4 regions of the Lactiplantibacillus sp. 3062 genome follow, and region 4 is predicted to be linked to each of the others. Evidence: predicted binding sites of a transcription regulator. Region 4 holds the regulator's gene; each other region holds the start of a gene.
What was found. Region 4 encodes Rex, which represses fermentation and respiration genes when NADH is low (regulators of the CRP and FNR family bind a similar motif). Its sites were predicted from a motif close to TTGTGAANTANTTCACAA; they were not measured.
Positions count from the first base shown of each region.

Region 1: a site for Rex is predicted at 2,251-2,268, ahead of ACWQAU_RS06460 (nitronate monooxygenase). Genes of this name have one in related genera too.
Region 2: a site for Rex is predicted at 2,626-2,643, ahead of ACWQAU_RS01995 (FAD-binding protein). Genes of this name have one in related genera too.
Region 3: a site for Rex is predicted at 2,429-2,446, ahead of ACWQAU_RS02690 (shikimate dehydrogenase). Genes of this name have one in related genera too.

Region 1 is NZ_JBVAYE010000003.1:87,561-92,064, forward strand. It holds gene guaA (glutamine-hydrolyzing GMP synthase) at 1-88, opposite strand, end outside; gene coaA (type I pantothenate kinase) at 182-1,111, opposite strand; gene ACWQAU_RS06460 (nitronate monooxygenase) at 1,280-2,209, opposite strand; gene helD (RNA polymerase recycling motor HelD) at 2,503-4,504, opposite strand, start outside.
Region 2 is NZ_JBVAYE010000001.1:430,437-434,940, forward strand. It holds gene ACWQAU_RS01980 (LysR substrate-binding domain-containing protein) at 1-276, opposite strand, end outside; gene ACWQAU_RS01985 (LysR family transcriptional regulator) at 251-772, opposite strand; gene ACWQAU_RS01990 (DASS family sodium-coupled anion symporter) at 882-2,297, opposite strand; gene ACWQAU_RS01995 (FAD-binding protein) at 2,763-4,504, shown strand, end outside.
Region 3 is NZ_JBVAYE010000001.1:594,817-599,320, reverse strand. It holds gene ACWQAU_RS02700 (FAD:protein FMN transferase) at 1-695, opposite strand, end outside; gene aroD (type I 3-dehydroquinate dehydratase) at 729-1,487, opposite strand; gene ACWQAU_RS02690 (shikimate dehydrogenase) at 1,511-2,395, opposite strand; gene ACWQAU_RS02685 (LysR family transcriptional regulator) at 2,534-3,463, shown strand; gene ACWQAU_RS02680 (MFS transporter) at 3,497-4,504, opposite strand, start outside.
Region 4 is NZ_JBVAYE010000003.1:271,146-275,649, forward strand. It holds gene groL (chaperonin GroEL) at 1-150, opposite strand, end outside; gene groES (co-chaperone GroES) at 206-490, opposite strand; gene ACWQAU_RS07255 (CPBP family intramembrane glutamic endopeptidase) at 683-1,327, shown strand; gene ACWQAU_RS07260 (redox-sensing transcriptional repressor Rex) at 1,492-2,169, opposite strand; gene ACWQAU_RS07265 (ABC-F family ATP-binding cassette domain-containing protein) at 2,338-4,320, shown strand.

The DNA.
Region 1 (4,504 bases), 180 kb from region 4:
GAATGCGCCGGGTAATCAATTGATTATACTGACTACCGAAATCCAATACCAAAATGGAATCGAAAGACGCGGTATCCGTTTTTGCCAAGTTGTTCACTCCTTTGGATTAATTAATGCTCAATAGGTCTATCATACTGATTTCTAAACGTTCGGTCAACCAGTATGAGAAATTTCTTAGGTGCTAATATTTGCGGAAATACACGGCATCAATCACATGATGCGCAACTTTGTGCAAAATTAAATCCGCACGATTACGGGTTGGCAAGATATAATCATTCAAGTTTTTCAAGTTAACCTCTTCCCAAACACGCTCGGCCATCGCCATCGCGTCCTTCGGATCACCGATCGCCCAAGGATAGAAATAATTCGTCGGATCCTGGAAAGCCGTTTTCATCAGGGCCTTGAAGCGTTCTAAGTACCAATCTTCAATTAAATCGGCATCCGCATCCACATACACTGAGAAGTCCGTAAAATCACTAATGTAGATCGCCTGATTGCTTGGCAATTGCAACACGTTAATCCCTTCAATAATCAAAATGTCAGGATGCGTGATCACGTCAAAGCGGTTTGGCACAATATCATAAGTCTGATGAGAGTATACCGGGGCCTTCGCTAACGGCTTTCCGCTCTTCACATCGTTCAAGAATTGGATCAGCCGCGTCATATCATAGCTTTCCGGAAACCCTTTACGTTCCATCAATTGCATCTTTTTGAGCTCGGCATTCGGGTATAAGAAACCATCCGTCGTAATCAATTGCGTCCGCCGGTCTGGATATAAATATTTAAATAGAATCTCTAATAACCGTGCTGTGGTGGTCTTGCCAACTGCCACACTTCCAGACACTCCAATAATAAAGGGTGATTGGCGGTTCTGGCGGTGTAAAAAAACGGACTCCGTTTCCCGCCATGACAAGTAGTGTTCATACTTGGCCTGCAACAAATGCGCAAACGGCATATAAATATCACGGACATCGTCGAGACTAATCCGGTCATTAAACGCCTCAATTTCGTGCAAATTGGCTGCGGTCAATGGTACTTGATGCTGATTGTTACGATAAAATTGCTTCCACTGTTCACGTGAGAAGCGATAATAGTTCATCTGATCTTCCATGATTTCTGTCTGCCACCATTACTAAATTAATGGGTTGATTATAACATGAAACCCTTATCAAACGCTGATTAAAATTCAAATTAACCGGATTCCTAATTGATAGCCAATAACCATTAATAGCTCGATACTAGTTAACGCTGACCTAGTACCGAGCTATGCTACTGTATCTTATTCGATTTTCAGTTGTGCCGCGACCTCACGAGCCTGACCAAATAACGTCGTAATAATTTCCTTGACTGGCCGAATTGTCGTCATCATCCCCGCCACTTCGCCAGCCATGGGCGTACCATGTTCCATATCGCCATCTTCAACGGCTTTCGCAAATGAACCGTCCGCTAACGCGTGTAATTCTGCTACCGGCGCGTTAGTTTGCTCCAATTGCAAGTATTGCGCCAACATCGGGTTAACTAGCGCCCGTACCGGATCGCGCTGGCTGCGGCCAGTCACGATTGTATCCGTGTCACTGGCAGCCAATACCCGTTGCTTATAACTAGCTGGAACCGGGCACTCCTCAGCTGTCAAAAAGATCGTGCCACACTGCACACCCTGGGCGCCCAGCGCAAACATCGCCGCAATCGAGCGGCCATCACCGACACCACCAGCACCAATCACCGGAATATCAACAGCGTCCACGACTTGAGGTAATAATGCCATCGTTGACGTTTGACCGATATGTCCGCCTGATTCTTGACCTTCAGCAACCACCGCATCCGCACCGGCCGCCACCATCTTATGGGCATGGTGGACCGAAGCAATCACTGGAATCACTTTAATACCGGCCGCGTGTAGCGGCGGAATATATGAAGTCGGGTTACCCGCACCAGTCGTCACGACCTTGACCCCCTCATCAATGATGACTTGGGCCAGTTCTGGACAGTTCTTCATCTGTAACATTAAATTGACACCAAACGGCTTATCCGTCAGCTTGCGGGTTGCTTGGATCTCTGCTCGCAACTGTTCGGCAGATAACCCCGCTGAACCTAAAACACCGAGTCCCCCGGCTTCCGAAACCGCCCCGACTAATTCATGGGTCGCAATTCGCATCATGGCACCAGAAAAAATGGGATATTGAATACCTAACATTTCAGTGATTGACATCGTCGTTTCCTCCTCAGGTCACTAACAACCGTTCTAACTAGTTGTTAGTATTTTCACGATATTGTGTGCCTAGTCAGTATTAAGGCCATTGTCTCTCACCGACTACTGCACTTGATGAGTTAATTTTAACGCTTATTCCATCGCTATGATAGCGTTTTCTCAGCTATTCCGACACACTTCCCCAACTGTTCCACCACTGATCATCCTGACACACCTTAAGATTTCCTTCACAAGTAAAACTAAAAAAATACCACTCCAGGTGAATGGAGCGGTACTCACTGTCTTAAACTGACTTAAACTTTTGCTTCATTTAATGTATACAAGGCGTGGTTCACCCGCGCTAGTAACGGTGACAAGCTACCCACCGCGACTAACGTTAACTCGTGCATGGCCCGTGAACAGATTGTATATAATAGTTGCCGTTCATCTTCACGTTGGTAATTTTCCTGATTAGCGTTCCACACGATGACCGCGTCAAACTCCAACCCTTTTGCTAAGAAAGACGGGACTACAATGACACCGGGAGCCAAGCGTTGATTTTCAGTTTGAATCAACGTAACCTGCTCACCACGAGCTTTCAGGGCCTTCGTGAGCGCCTCGCATTCTGCTAAGGATTTCCCGATAATTGCCGTCGTATCACGTTCAGAATCGTTCATCGCTAGCTGATCAACGACTTGATCAACCCCCGCTTCAAAGTTAGGCGTCACAACAACATTTGGCAAGTCGCCCTGACGATCAAAAGCCGTGACGGCTTCACCATTGACTAAAATTTCCTTGGTGAAATCAGTAATCTGTTGCGTTGACCGGTACGATTTAGTCAATTGCACGACCCGCGTCTTTTCAGGGTCAAATAACGTGGCCAATTCATTGATCAGCGAATGGCTGTTTTCCTTGGTAAAAATCGCCTGGTTCAAGTCACCGAGCATTGTGAAGCGAGCTTGGGGGAAGCTAAACTTCAAGAAAGCTAACTGAAAGGCATTGTAATCTTGAATTTCATCCAAGAAGACAAACCGGATGTCACGCTGCCCGTGCTTTCCGGTCATTAGGTCATGCAGGTACATGTAAGCTGAGACCGTTGTTAACGAGATATGACGTTCCTTAATCTCGGCTAGTTTCCGTTCAACCGTAGCATCCCAGTCAGCAGCTGAGATACCGTGATCAGCCAACTTGATGATCTTCGGTACTTCGCGTAAGAAATGCGCGTACTGCATGTTGATGCTCAAGAAACGGTTACGCACGATTTGCGTCCGGGCTTTTCCTAAGCGTTGCATCACAATTTTACGTGCTAAGAATTTAAACTCTTTATCGCCATTCTTAAATTCCCGCGGCTGATTGCCATATAATTGATTGATCTCTTCGCGTGATAAGTCTTGAACCGCTTCTTCGACCCACTTGGAACGCATCTCCGATTCAACCTTGCGATTCAAAATCTTGATTAATTCTTCCTTAGTTGCTGATAACCGGTTCGCTAAGTGGTAGTTTTCGTTGAAAGAGTAGTAAATCGATTTAATCTTTTCCCGGGAAATAATCACTTCATCGTTCAACGTAATGTTACGGAAACGCATGTCCGCTTGTTCCAAATGTCGGCCATACGTGGTAACCGCGTTGAAGAATGCGAGGCTACCTTCCAACTTCGTAATCTTTGCCATCTGCGGTGTATTTTCAGTTTCAAACCGCTGCTGTAAAGTTTCAACTTGCATGTGTGGTAACCGGTACGATGCGTATTGGAAATAGGTCATCTGAACCATGTTTTGTTCACCCAGTTCGGGCAATACTTGGTTAATATAATCATTAAAGAGTTGATTTGGTGAGAACAAGATGACTTGTCCGGCCGTCAAATTACCCCGGTAACGATACAACAAGTATGCGACCCGTTGTAAAACGGACGAGGTCTTCCCGGAACCGGCCGCCCCCTGCACAAACAGGAGGTCAGAACTCGTATCCCGAATAATGGTATTTTGTTCCTTTTGAATCGTCGTCACGATACTCTTCATCTTCACATCGGACTTTTCATCCAACACTTCTAGTAGCATCGAGTCACCAACGGCTTCATCAGTATCGTAGACTGTCACGATCTGGCCATTCTCAACCATCAACTGCCGCTTCAACTTCACATTAACGGTCTGCTCACCATCCGGAGTCTGGTACGTCACGTGCCCTAACCCACCGTCATAATAAATACTGGAAATAGGCGCTCGCCAGTCGTAGATCAAAAAGTGATCCGGCGTGTCAGAAAATGAACTGAGTCCGATATAAATCGTCTCAGGCTTAGGCTCACCAGTCTCATGAAAATCG
Region 2 (4,504 bases), on a different contig from region 4:
TAGTGGAATCCCTACAACCTGATCACTTAGCACTACGGAATCTGCAATGACCACCCCAACACCAACGTTTTGAGCAACTAGACCTTCGACTAACGCGTTGGTAGCTGCCTCGTAGACGATTTTAGGCTGTATGTGGCCGCGCTGACAATATTGTTCTAATGCTAACCGTGGTAATGCGTGTTTAGGACGAGCGATGATAGGCACTCCTTGTAAGTCAGTTGCTCGAATCGTTTTTAAGTGACTTAATGGACTATTGACATTGGCCAAGACCTGCATCTGATGGTTCCTCTAAGATGCTCACCCGTAAATCCGTGGCACGTTCTGGGACCAAAGTTGAAAAAACCGCTGCGTCTAACTTGCCTTGCCGCAAGTCAACTAACAATTGTTCTGAATCAGCAACGGTCGTTGTGACCTGGTCTAATAAATCAACTGAGATAAATTTTTTTATCACCCGGGGAAGCCAAATACCACCCGCAACATTGGAAAATCCGAGCCGAACTTGCTGCTCATTAGCGTGATGAACTTCCAGTGCCATCTGCGCAACGTCTTTTAAGAGTTGCTTAGACTTAATATACAAGGTCCGCCCCGCTGCCGTCGTTACTAGTTGGGCCCGATGGTTGGCCTGCGTTAGTAATACTGCTTGGTATTCTTCTTCCAATCGTCGTAAAGCTGCAGAAATAGCCGGTTGTGTGACGTGAAACTTGGTCGCCGTGGCCGTGTAATTTCCCGTCTCAACTAATGAACAGAAGTACTTTAAATCGCGTTCATTCACGTCAACGCCCCCATTCAATCTATTTAATACCTAATTTTAACACGAAAGATGCGGCAAATCGTGGTCAGGATCAATCACGACTTACCGCATCTATATTGCTCAGTTAGTCTTACCAAAAGCCTAATAACTTGGTCCACAGCAAGCCCCCACCTAACCAGATGACGTTAAAAATAACCCCAATAATTGCACTCAATCGCCACCACTCCGCACTAGTCACATAGCCTGTACTTGACAATAATGCCGCGGGCCCGGCCGAGTACGGCGTCGTTGACAAGTTGATTGAACCAGCAAATGCCAATAGTAACGCCGCTAAAACATGGGGAACACCGGCACCAATGGCGATGGATAAAAAGCCAGCATATAACGCCGAAATCTGTGTTGAAACACTCGGAAACATGTAATGTAAGTAAAAATAAGCTAAAAACAGGATAATGAGCACGCTAATCCAGTTCATACCATTCAGTAAATGACCTAACGTTTTGGAAAACCATGGGAAAAAGCCTAGTGTCATTAGCTTCTTAGACATCATCATGATGATCGATAACCAGACTAAAATATTCCAAGCAAAATGTTCATTGAGCAAATCGTTAGTCGTTAACACGCCCGTAATCAGCAAAATAACAACTGCAATAAAACTTACTTCGGTCGCATCGATGCCAATTTTAGTCCCGATCAACCATAAAACAATCGCTAAAATAAAGGTAATTGACATAATTTTTTCACTAGCTGTCATTTTTCCAAGTGCGGCCAAACGCGTCGTTGCCCAGCGGTGCGCGTCTGGCGTTTGTTTCACCTCAGGGGGATAGACTTTATATAGTACCCATGGAATAATTAGTAGCGATAAAATACCTGGGACACAAGCAGCCATAAACCATTGCATCCAAGTTACCGTGATTCCCTGCATCTTAGCTAAACCAATAGCCACCATGTTGCCAGCTAAACCGGTCAAAAACAAGCCTGATGTAATATTATTAACTTCATATTCATTAAAAACTAGAAATGAGCCTAATTTTCGCTGTGTGCCCTGTTTCGGATCAGATCCCATTTCACGAGAAAGATTATCAATAATGGGATACATAATCCCGTTGACCCGCGCATTATTGCTAGGAATACCAATCGCCAATACGGCATCAACAAAGGATAAGGCGTATGCTAAGCTCAGCGTGCGCTTGCCAAATAAACTGACAAACAGATAGGCGATCCGCTTGCCAAGTCCTGATTTAATAAAACCAGCAGCCATGAACATGCACATGGCAACCATCCACGCCGTCGAATTACCAAAACCAGTAGCGACTTCGTCCATCGTAAAAACACCCGTTAACGTCGCGACAACAATCCCAATCAGCGTGACGGCCATCATCGGTAATGGCTTGGTAATACAAGCAATAATCGTTGCCACAAAAATTGCAAATAAGTGCCACGCCATAATACTAATTGCTACTGGTCGTAGTGGCGTAACTAGCCATAACCCAATTCCAAAAATTAGCGGTAACAGAAAGCCCTTCCATTTTATTTCACTCAACATCTGCACTTCCTCCTAATCTTCATATAATTGTTAAGATTTTCACATATCTTGCCATTAACGGTTGTTTGCCGTTTTTCAATATCACCATAACTTAATTTATAAGTCTGTCAATTTAAATTTAGTTGTAGTTGCTTGAGGTGTCGCAATAAAACCCGTTATATACAGCCTACAGGGACCTGTTTGCGATTAAAAATACCTGAAATTATCATAGCGACTAGTGCCTTTTATCGGACACTTTTATAAATAGAATTTATAAAAAGCTAAAATAAAGTTTGCCACTTGCTTAATTCTCACTAAAGTTTCGACAACCCGTCAAATTAATCACAGCTTGTTATCCTTGTCACAATAGCATTCTGTTGGCTTCGTTAAAATTAACGGTTGTTTTTTCTAGGTAACTATTTATATTGAAAGCGTAAACAATCCGTGTACTTATCCAACTAAAAAACTAATAAAGGAATGTTAATTATGAAATATATTGCCTTGATTGGTACGGCGGCACAACAGTCTTACAACCGTGAATTATTACAATTTATGAAGCATCATTTTAGTCAACGGGCTACCATTGACGTTAATGAAATTACAGGGATTCCCCTTTTTAATGAACCAACTCAAAATCATATCCCGGCGACCGTTCAAGCCTTAAATGATAAAATTAGCCAGGCCGATGGGGTGATCATCGGGGTACCCGAATACGATCATGCCATTCCGGCCGCACTCAAGAACGTTATTGAATGGCTTTCTTACCAGCTCCACCCCTTTGCTAATAAACCGGTCATGTTAGTTGGTACTTCCCTTGGCGTACAGGGGACGTGCCGTGCTCAAGGTGACTTACGCAATATTCTCAATGCGCCCGGAGTTGATGCTCAGGTACTCCCTGGCAATGAATACATGTTAAGCTACGCTGCTAAAGCCTTTGATCAGAATGGTCAAATGACCGATGCCCCTTCTATCAAGTTCTTGGAACGGTGCTTCGATAACTTTGAAAAATACGTTAAGGCACTCAACGGCACGCCCGCGCTCAATGTGAACTGGCACGGTAACTACGACGTTATCGTTTTAGGCTTTGGTGGTGCCGGTGCTTCAGCGGCTCGTTTTGCTGCTGATAATGGTGCCCACGTACTAGTAGTTGATGCGGCACCATTTGGCCGTGAAGGTGGCAACACCCGCTACTCCGCCCAACACGTCGTTACGGGTGAAAGCTTAGATAAACTAACCGCTTATTATCAAGCACTGGGCGCGCCATTCAGTACCCCTACTAAGACACTCAACGCCTATTTAAGCGGTATGAGTAAAATTCCAGCATATTTTGAAAAATATCTGGGGATTAAAGCCGTTAGTTGGAAACATGATATTAAACCCGGTGATGCCGTTGCCATCAAGAAAACCATGGCGGAATACCCAGAACTAGCCGGAAGTGATACGATTGACTTTGCCCTCGTTCACAAACGTGATAAAGACGCTGCATTATGGAAACTACTCCGGCAAAAAGTCCTTGAACGAGCTGACAATATTGACGTTTGGTTGGACTCACGGGCACAACATTTGATCCAAGATCCTAATACTAAAGTGATCCAAGGGGTCCAAATCAAACGGGGCGAACGACTGCTTAATATCCATGCCAATAATGGCGTCGTTTTAGCTATGGGTGGTTTTGAAAACAATCCTGAGTTAAAGCAAACCTACTTGCACAGTGATAATCTGACACCACTTGGGACGCTCTATAACCGCGGTGATGGTATCAAAATGGCTCAAGAAGTTGATGCCAAAATGTGGCACATGACCAATTATGAATCTCACGGTATCTTACCTGGAATCACCTTCAAAGAAGACGCCAATGAACGGGGCCGTCAAATTGAACACTGGCCTTTATTAAAGAACGGTAGTATTTTCGTTATCGCTGATGATGGGACACGCTACTTCCAAGAAGACGCTAAGCACCGTCACGGACACGTTTACACACATGGCTCTTGGCTAATCCCAATGAATAATCAGCACCCCTACTTAATTTTTGATCAAACCCAGTACGATGCCTTCAAACAAGAAGAAAGTCAGGCTGGTCAGTTACCGTATCCGAAATTCATGACCAAACTCGTTTCCGCGCCAACGATTGCACAATTGGCCGCCAAATTGGGAGTTCCTGCTAATAATCTACAACAGACGGTAACTGACTTTAATCACTACACAGAAGTGGGACGTGATTTTGAATT
Region 3 (4,504 bases), on a different contig from region 4:
CCAATTTTAAAATATCGTTCGAAGATACCTGACGTCACTACCGTTCTAGCAGGCGTTTCAACCTGTAGCGCTGGATAGCCACGTGGCGCTTCGGGTGCTTGAATTCCAACTTGCCAACGCCGATTATCGGTTAGCGGATTGGCCCCTAATAGCTTAACGTTACCACCAAGATTAACAATAGCGCTGGTAATGCCAGCCTGCTGTAACTGCTTAACGACCTGATCGGCAAAATACCCCTTGGCAATCGCACCAAGATCTAATTGCATGCCAGATTGACGCAAGTAGATACTCGATTGGGCTTCATCTAGGATAACTTCGTGCGTATCTAATAAGGCTAATCGTTGGCTAATTCCCTTGGCCGCTGGTACTTGATGCCCACCAAAACCAATCTTCCAAAGTTTAACCAACGGTCCAATTAGCACATTAAAACTATCCGCATATTGCTTTGTGTACTTAATAGCATCCGACACTAGTTGAAAGCATTCAGTGCTAACCAAAACTGGATGAATACCGGCATATTGATTGATCGCAGCTAATTCTGAATCGGCACGATTGACAGAAAAGACACCATCCATCCGCTGCAAGTAATCATAGACCGCTTCGACCGCTAACTGATTCGGCTCAAATAATGTCAGCGAGATGACGGTTCCCATCATCGTAAATTGTGAAACATACTTTTTTTGTGTCCCAATCATCACTCTGACCTCACGATTTCTTTCAGTTATGCTTTAATTTAACTTCAGATCTTCCAATTCCGGCCGTAAATTTTCAAGTGCAATTTGCCCAGGTGCCGAAGCCGCCCCGACCGTTGCAAATGATAAACAAGAGCCGAACACTTCACCAGCAAGCCGTGACACTTTTCCTAAGTCACCCATCGACATTGTGATTACTGGCTGTGGTAGTGTTTGGCGTGCAATATTAGTCGCTGTCAGTAATGTTAAGACATCCTCCACCGATTGTGGCATCACAGCCATCTTAGCAACGTCAGCACCATAATCGACCATACTAGTAAGGTGCTTAACGATCTCAGCAACCGCCGGCGTTTTATCAAAATCATGATTACTCATGATCACAACTACTTGATGCTCATGAGCTGCTGCAACAATTTGTTTAACAGCTTGTTCGTCATGGTAACGCTCAACATCTAAGGCATCCGTGAACCCACCATCTAAGACCGTCTCACACAGTTTAAAATACTCAGTATCTGATAGTGCTAATTCGCCGCCTTCACCTTTAGTTCGGAAAGTAGTTAATAAGGCAATATCACCTAAAGCCTGACGAAGTTGCTGACCGGCCGATTTCAACTTTTCTGGATTAATTACATCCTTGAAAAAATCAATTCGCCATTCAACGACATCTGGCTGTGCAGCTAAAATCGGTGTCGTCGCTGCTAAAATATCATTAATCGTCGTTCCTGTGATAGGCACTGCCAACTTAGGTCGACCACTACCAAGTTCAATATTTCGTAGCTTTATCGCTGGTTGCATCTTAACTTGCCTCCTGTCATCAATTATTTATCCTGATCATCACTAAACAGAATCTGATGAATGTAATCAACTGGCATGTCTTCGCCAGTCCACAGCTTAAAGGCTGCTGCACCTTGTTCAAGCATCATACCTAAACCATTGTAAACATGCTTCAATCCTGCTTGACGAGCTACCTTCATTAATTTAGTCGTTCGTGGTGCATATACTGTATCAAACACAATTTGGTCTGAGCTGAACCAACTAGGATCGTCCACAAGCGTCTTATCTTCAAGTGGTTTCATTCCAACACCTGTCGAATCAGTATAGATATAAGAGCTTTGGATTTCCCGTTTGAAATCATCACGATCTTCTAATGAGTGTAAAGTGGCGTGACAGTCGGTCTGCTCATTAATTAGTTTAACGTTCCGTTCGGCATTTGCCCATGTTGCATCGTGCATATTAAAAATAGATATTTCTTTGACACCATCCAATGCAGCCTGCACTGCGATCGCAGTCCCGGCACCACCAGCACCAGCTAGCGTCATTTTATGTTCGCGAATATCCAAGCCTTCATCCGCGAGCGCTTTCATAAATCCGATGCCATCAGTCGTATAACCTGTTAAAACACCATCATCATTAACAATTGTATTAACCGCACCCACCATTTTAGCTGCTGGATCAAGCTTATCAAGCAATGGAATCACTTTTTGCTTGTTTGGCATTGAAATATTGGAGCCACGCATATCAAGTGTTCTGATTGACTCAATTGCACTTGGCAGCGTTTCATTCGTCACTTCAAATGCTAAGTAAGCGTAATTTAGTCCTAATTTAGCAAAAGCATTGTTATGCATAGTTGGGGACATTGAATGACGAATTGGATACGCCATTAAACCAATCAGTAAAGTATGCCCATCAATTCGTTCTGCCATGAAAAACCACTCCTAAATATTATTTTTGTCTGTTTGTTACTCAATTCACTTGTTATGTTAGCAAATTAGTTTAATATAATAAATATGGATGAGTTGTTTAAATCATCAAAGTTATCTATGAGTAAAGGAGCATTCCTCATGAATTTAAGACATTTAGTTTTTTTCAAAGAGCTAGCTCGAACACAACATATGGCAAAGGCTGCCGAAAACTTAGGTATCTCACAGCCTTCGTTGAGTTATGCCATCAAAAAACTCGAACACGAATTGGGTGTTCCACTTTTTGAAGCAGATGGCCGTAATATCAAGTTAACATCAATTGGCGGTGTTTATTTGAAATACGTCACTGCTACTTTAAATGATTTATCACAAGGCAACGAACTCGTCAAACAACTTATGGATCCAGATACCGGTCATGTTAAATTAGGATTTACCTACACCCTTGGACAGCAACTAGTTCCTGAGTTACTGTCCCATTTCAAAAATCAAAGCGAAAATCAAGCAATTACTTTTGAGCTTGGTCAAGGAAACTCCGGTGTGCTCCTGCAAGCACTAGCCGATGAAAAATACGACATCGTTCTAGCCTCTAACGTCGATAGACTGGGTGAGCAGCTAACTGCCCATCTCTTTGACTTTATCCCACTAGTTCAACAAGAAATTGTTGCAGTTGTTCCAAATGATCATCCCGCGGTACAAAAAAATCCGCTACACGTTGAAGACCTAGCACCTTATCCAATGATCTTATTTTCACAGAATAGCGGCTTGCGACCATTAATCGACCAAATCCTATCAGCAGCCCACGTTCAGCCCAAGGTAGCTTATGAAGTAGAAGAAGATCATACTATGGCTGGGTTTGTTCGTTACAATATGGGTGTTGCGTTAATGCCCTACTTACCACTTTTAAATCCCGAGCGTGTTCAAATCAAACACTTAGCTGATCAGCCATTACAACATCAAATTTACTTAGTCGTTCGTCGCAGTGGTTTTATTACACCTGCCGTCCACCGTTTCCAAGAGTTTATTCGCAGTTATTGTTGGCAACATTACACTAATCAAGAACGATCAATCTAAAAATTGCGCCTTTATTGAAGGCGCAATTTTTAATTAACTTTCAACACCGGAAGCAGCCGACGTACGTGTTGACCGACCACCATGTTTCACAATCAATGCTAAACCAACCCCAATTAACGTAATCACAATGTTCATTAGAATTATCATCCGTGGCGCATCAGCACCGGTAACTTTTGTCAAGTATGCCGCAGCTGATAATACAGCATAATTAGCCACGCTTGAGGCAATCATTACAAGGGATGTCGCTAGACCTTTACTATCTGGAAAGAAACCAATGGTCGTAGAGGTCGCCAATTGTAGTACCCCACCAGCAGCAGCGTAACCAATAACAAAACTACCAATATAGAGAATGACTGGATTATTAATGAAATAACATAACATTAACATGACGATTGAAATACTTGGATATAGTACTAATACGGTCGTCTCTTTCAGCCCCATATGGATAAACTGAGCAGTTAATAAGACCGCTACCGTTGCACCAACCGCATAAAATGATTGCAGGATACTGGGGTCTTTGATTCCGTAACTAGCTCCTAGCTCTTGATTGCAATTCAACCAAATCATAAACGTCGCTGAACTAGTAAAACCAATTAAAATTGATGCAATCGCAGCTGGTGTGAAACGATGCTTCGGTTTGTCAGTAGTCGTTTTAGCCTCAGCAGTTGCTTTATCTTGCTTAGGAAATGGTAAAACCAGAACTAAGATTGCATCAGCAATCATTAAAATTCCACACCCGATAAAAATGACTCGATATGACATTTGAGCACTAGCAACCAAACCAATAACGAACGGCAATACAAACTGAGCAACCGTTATGGCAAACTTTGTAAATAGATTTGCAATTGAGGCCGATTTAGGAAAGATTTCCATCACACTTGGTGACACACAAGTATCCAAGAACGAATTAGCAATCCCGTTAATAATACCAATAGCATACGCCCACCACATGCTGTGAACTGTGATCATCCCAAAAAAGAATACGGCGTACAACGCAATTCCAATGAAACCACTGATACGACGCCCAATCCTATCAGAGAC
Region 4 (4,504 bases):
ATTAGTAATTGTTGGTGAACCATATGATTGTTCCAAAACAACGTTGCGACCCTTAGGACCTAACGTTGACTTAACTGTGTCAGCTAATTGATCGACACCTTTTAGCATCGCTGAACGTGCATCTTCAGAGAACTTTAATTCTTTAGCCATTATCTCTATTCACCTCATGAATTTAATTTATTTTAAGTTGCGCAATTTAAATGGATTAGTCTTCGATTGCAACGATATCTTTTTCGTGCAATACCAAATACTTAGCACCTTGATACTTGACTTCGGTACCGGCATACTTATCGAATAATACTTGATCGCCGACCTTCACGCTGGGGTCAACTTTTGTCCCGTTATCTAAAACACGACCGTCATTGACGGCAACAACCTTACCGCTTTGGGGCTTTTCCTTAGCGTTATTGGCAATGACAATACCGCCAATTGTTTGTTCTTCTTCTTCTTGTTGTTGCAAGATAACGCGATCTCCTAATGGTTTTAACACGTGAATCCCTCCATTTATTCTTTTTTAGCACTCCTCAACCTCAAGTGCTAATTACATTGTCAACTATATCATTTTAATTCAAGATTGCAAGTGATTTGTCAATTATTAGTCAAAGAATGTCAAATCGACTATAATGAATACTATTGAAGTATCAATAAATCTTAAATCAAACTTTTAAAAGGACGTGACTTGATGGTTAATCGCCGCCAATCAATCTTTATTCTTATCATCTACTTTATTATTTACGCACTACCGAGCGTCCTTGTGACTGCTTTCCATCAGCTAGGGGCCCAAGTATTCGTGATTCAAACGGTCGACTACTTAGTCGGTGCAATCCTACTCATCTGGTTGGCGAGTCGCATGCGGACAAAAAACGTTGTTGAAAAACAACCAAGTAACTGGTTCATGACGTTCATCTGGGGATTGATCGGTCTTGTCCTAGTCATCATTGGTCAAGTCATCATTTTAAAAATGACGGCTTTACTGGGACAGTCAACAGCGTCAACCAACACGACCACCCTCTTAACTGTTGGGCAACAATATCCCGCTTTCTTCTTAGCCATCATTGTCGGTGCCCCGATTATGGAAGAAATCGTCTTCCGCAAAGTTATCTTTGGCAATCTAAGTGCGGTTACTGGTCAGATTGGGGCGGCCTTGATTTCTAGTGTGTTATTTAGCTTTGCACATGCGGATGGTCACTTTATCCTCTATGCCTTTATCGGGTTATTATTCTGCTGGTTATACCAGCACACCGGTCGGATTCAAACATCGATGACGGCTCACATCCTGATGAACGCATCGGTCGTGTTACCCACGTTATTAGGCTTATTGCACTAGTATCATTACTAGGTAGCGCTAACCTAGCGTTTCAACGTTAATTTTCACCGAATATTTATACGTTACAATCAATGATTCGTGATCTAAGTATGTTAAAAAAGCTTCCCTGAATAATTCAGAGAAGCCTTTTTATAGCCATTTAATTTCAAAGATAAAGCGAGTTATTAATCTTCAGTCTCATTTTCATCGTCATTACCATTGTCACCTAATTGCTGACCGTAATGTTCAATGAAGTAGATCAATGTTTGTAATTCGTTGGTCAAATCAACGTTCTGAACCCGTACTGTCTCAGGAACGGAGATTCGTAACGGCGTAAAGTTCATGATTCCTTTGACGTTTGCATCAACCAAGTCATCGGTAATTTTCTGAACAACCGTGGTTGGCACCGTTAAGATAGCAATCTCAATCTGTTGTTCGATCAATTGCTTTTTGAGCTCCGTCATTGGGTACACTGGAACCCCACTTTGGACTGTATTGGCAATCGCCTCGTTGACATCAAATGCTGCTGAAATGCGGACATTACTGTTTTTGTGAAAATTAAAGTTCAGTAGGGCGTGGCCCAAATTACCGACCCCAATTAAAGCAACATTCGTTAAGGTGTCTTGATTTAAAATCTTTTTGAAAAATGCAAGTAACGTTTCAACATCGTATCCATACCCTCGTTTGCCGAGCGCCCCAAAATACGAGAAATCTCGCCGAATCGTTGCTGAATCTACTTTAACCGCCTCGGACAACTCGGTCGATGAGACCCGCTTCTTATCTGCATCTAGCAAGATATTTAAATAGCGGTAATAAATCGGTAACCGTTTTGCCGTTGCCCGTGGAATTTTTGTTTCTGCCATTCGGACGTGTCCTCCTAATTAAAAGTTTGTGAATTTGCTGACACTATTCTAGCATAACGCGTGACTTTGTGAAATAATAATTACTTATTATTCCGAATAATTGGGTCAGGCCGTTACAATATGCTACAATTATGTCACGAATTAAATGTGAAAGGAGCTTAATAAAGCGTGATTTTACTACAAGTACAGCAAGTTATGCGGCGTTTTGGCGCCGATGTCTTGTTCGATAACGTACAAATGGATATTCAAGAACACGCTCGGGTGGCCCTCGTCGGTCGAAACGGGGCCGGAAAATCAACCTTACTTAAAATGATTGCCGGCGAAACGGTACCGGACGAAGGCCAGATTTCAATGCGCAAGGGCTTAACAATCGGTTACTTGGCGCAAGACCAAGGACTGGATAGTAACAATACGATTTGGGAAGAAATGAGTAGTGTCTTTGCTGAGTTACATGCCATCGAAAAACGGATGCACCAGCTCGAAAATCAATTGAGCGACCCCGCAATCATGAATGATGAGCAGGCTTATCAACAGACCCTGAAAACCTATGATCAGATTCAAACTGGATTTCAACAAAAAAACGGGTACGGCTACCAAGCTGAGATTCGGGGCGTGTTGCACGGCTTCCAATTCGACGCCGATGTGTACGATAAGTCGGTGACGGCACTATCCGGTGGACAAAAGACCCAGTTGGCCTTGGCCAAGTTGTTACTTGAAAAACGGGACTTGCTTATCCTTGACGAACCGACGAACCACTTGGACGTCGAAACTCTTACTTGGTTGGAAAGCTATCTCCAGTCTTACTCTGGTGCGCTGCTAATCGTTAGCCATGACCGTTATTTCTTAGACCGGGTCGTTAACGAAGTCTATGACTTATCACACCATGAAATGGTGCACTACACTGGTAACTACGACCAGTTTGTGCAAGAAAAAGCGGCTCGAATCCAAGCACAATGGAAACATTATGAAAAGCAACAAGCGGAGATCAGCAAGCTTGAAGACTTTGTTAATCGTAACATCGTGCGTGCTTCTACGACAAAACGGGCCCAGGCTCGGCGTAAGCAGTTAGCAAAGATGGACCGCCTTGACCGCCCTGATAGTGACGAGAAGACTGCCCACTTTGGCTTTCATGCGGCTAAACAAAGCGGCAACATTGTGTTGACCGTCAAAGATGCAGCCGTGGGCTATGATGGTCAGATTCTTTCGGAACCCGACAACTTGAATATTAAGAAACATGAAGCTATTGCCATTGTTGGACCGAACGGTATTGGAAAATCGACTTTCCTAAAGAGTATTTTGGGACAGATTCCATTCATTAAAGGCCAGGCCGTTTTTGGCACCAACGTCGTTACGGGCTACTACGATCAAGAGCAACGTAATTTAAACGACAAAAAAACCGTCCTCAGTGAACTTTGGGATGAACATCCCACCACTCCTGAAAAAGACATTCGTACCATTTTGGGCAGTTTTCTCTTCACTGGTGAAGATGTTGATAAACCCGTTCATGCCCTATCTGGTGGAGAACGAGCCCGGTTACTGTTGACCAAACTTGCCATGCAAAATGACAACTTCTTAATCTTAGATGAACCAACTAACCACTTGGATATCGATAGCCGTGAAGTTTTGGAAGTCGCCCTCAACGACTTTGACGGCACCCTTTTGTTCGTGTCACATGACCGCTACTTCATTAACCAAGTCGCCACGAGTGTCGTAGAGGTTTCTCCGGAAGGCACGGAACTCTTCTTAGGTGATTACGACTACTACATCGACAAGAAACAAGAGCAAGCTGAAATCGCGGCTGCGGCTGCTAGCCAAGCGGCCGAAAAAGCTGCTGAAGCCGGTGCAGCGGATTCAACCAGTGCCACAACTGCTGCTCCCCGCTCCAAAGGCCAGCAAAATTACCAAGCCAGCAAGCAGCAACAACGTGAAAAGCGCAAGCTCGAGCGCTCAGTTGCCGCCCTGGAAGAACAGATGACTGCCTTAGATGAACAAGCCACACAGATTCAAACTGAAATGGCGCAACCTGAAGTATCGGCCGATGTTGGTAAACTACAAGACCTACAAAAAGAACTTGAAGCCATCAATACTCAACAAGAACAAGTTGAAACCGAATGGACCGAACAAGCTGAAGCTTTAGAAGAATTGAGCTAATTTTCCAATGACTCATCAGATAAAAATAATAGTCGCCTCAAGAATTAATATAATTCTTAAGGCGACTATTATTTTGCCCCTATCCGCGGCATAAATCATGATTGAAAGGTGCCGGTTAGGTGGGTTCCTGTTCGTCAGCAATGCGCGTCCGATTCCGACCTCCGGGGCTGGGTGACAATTGCTG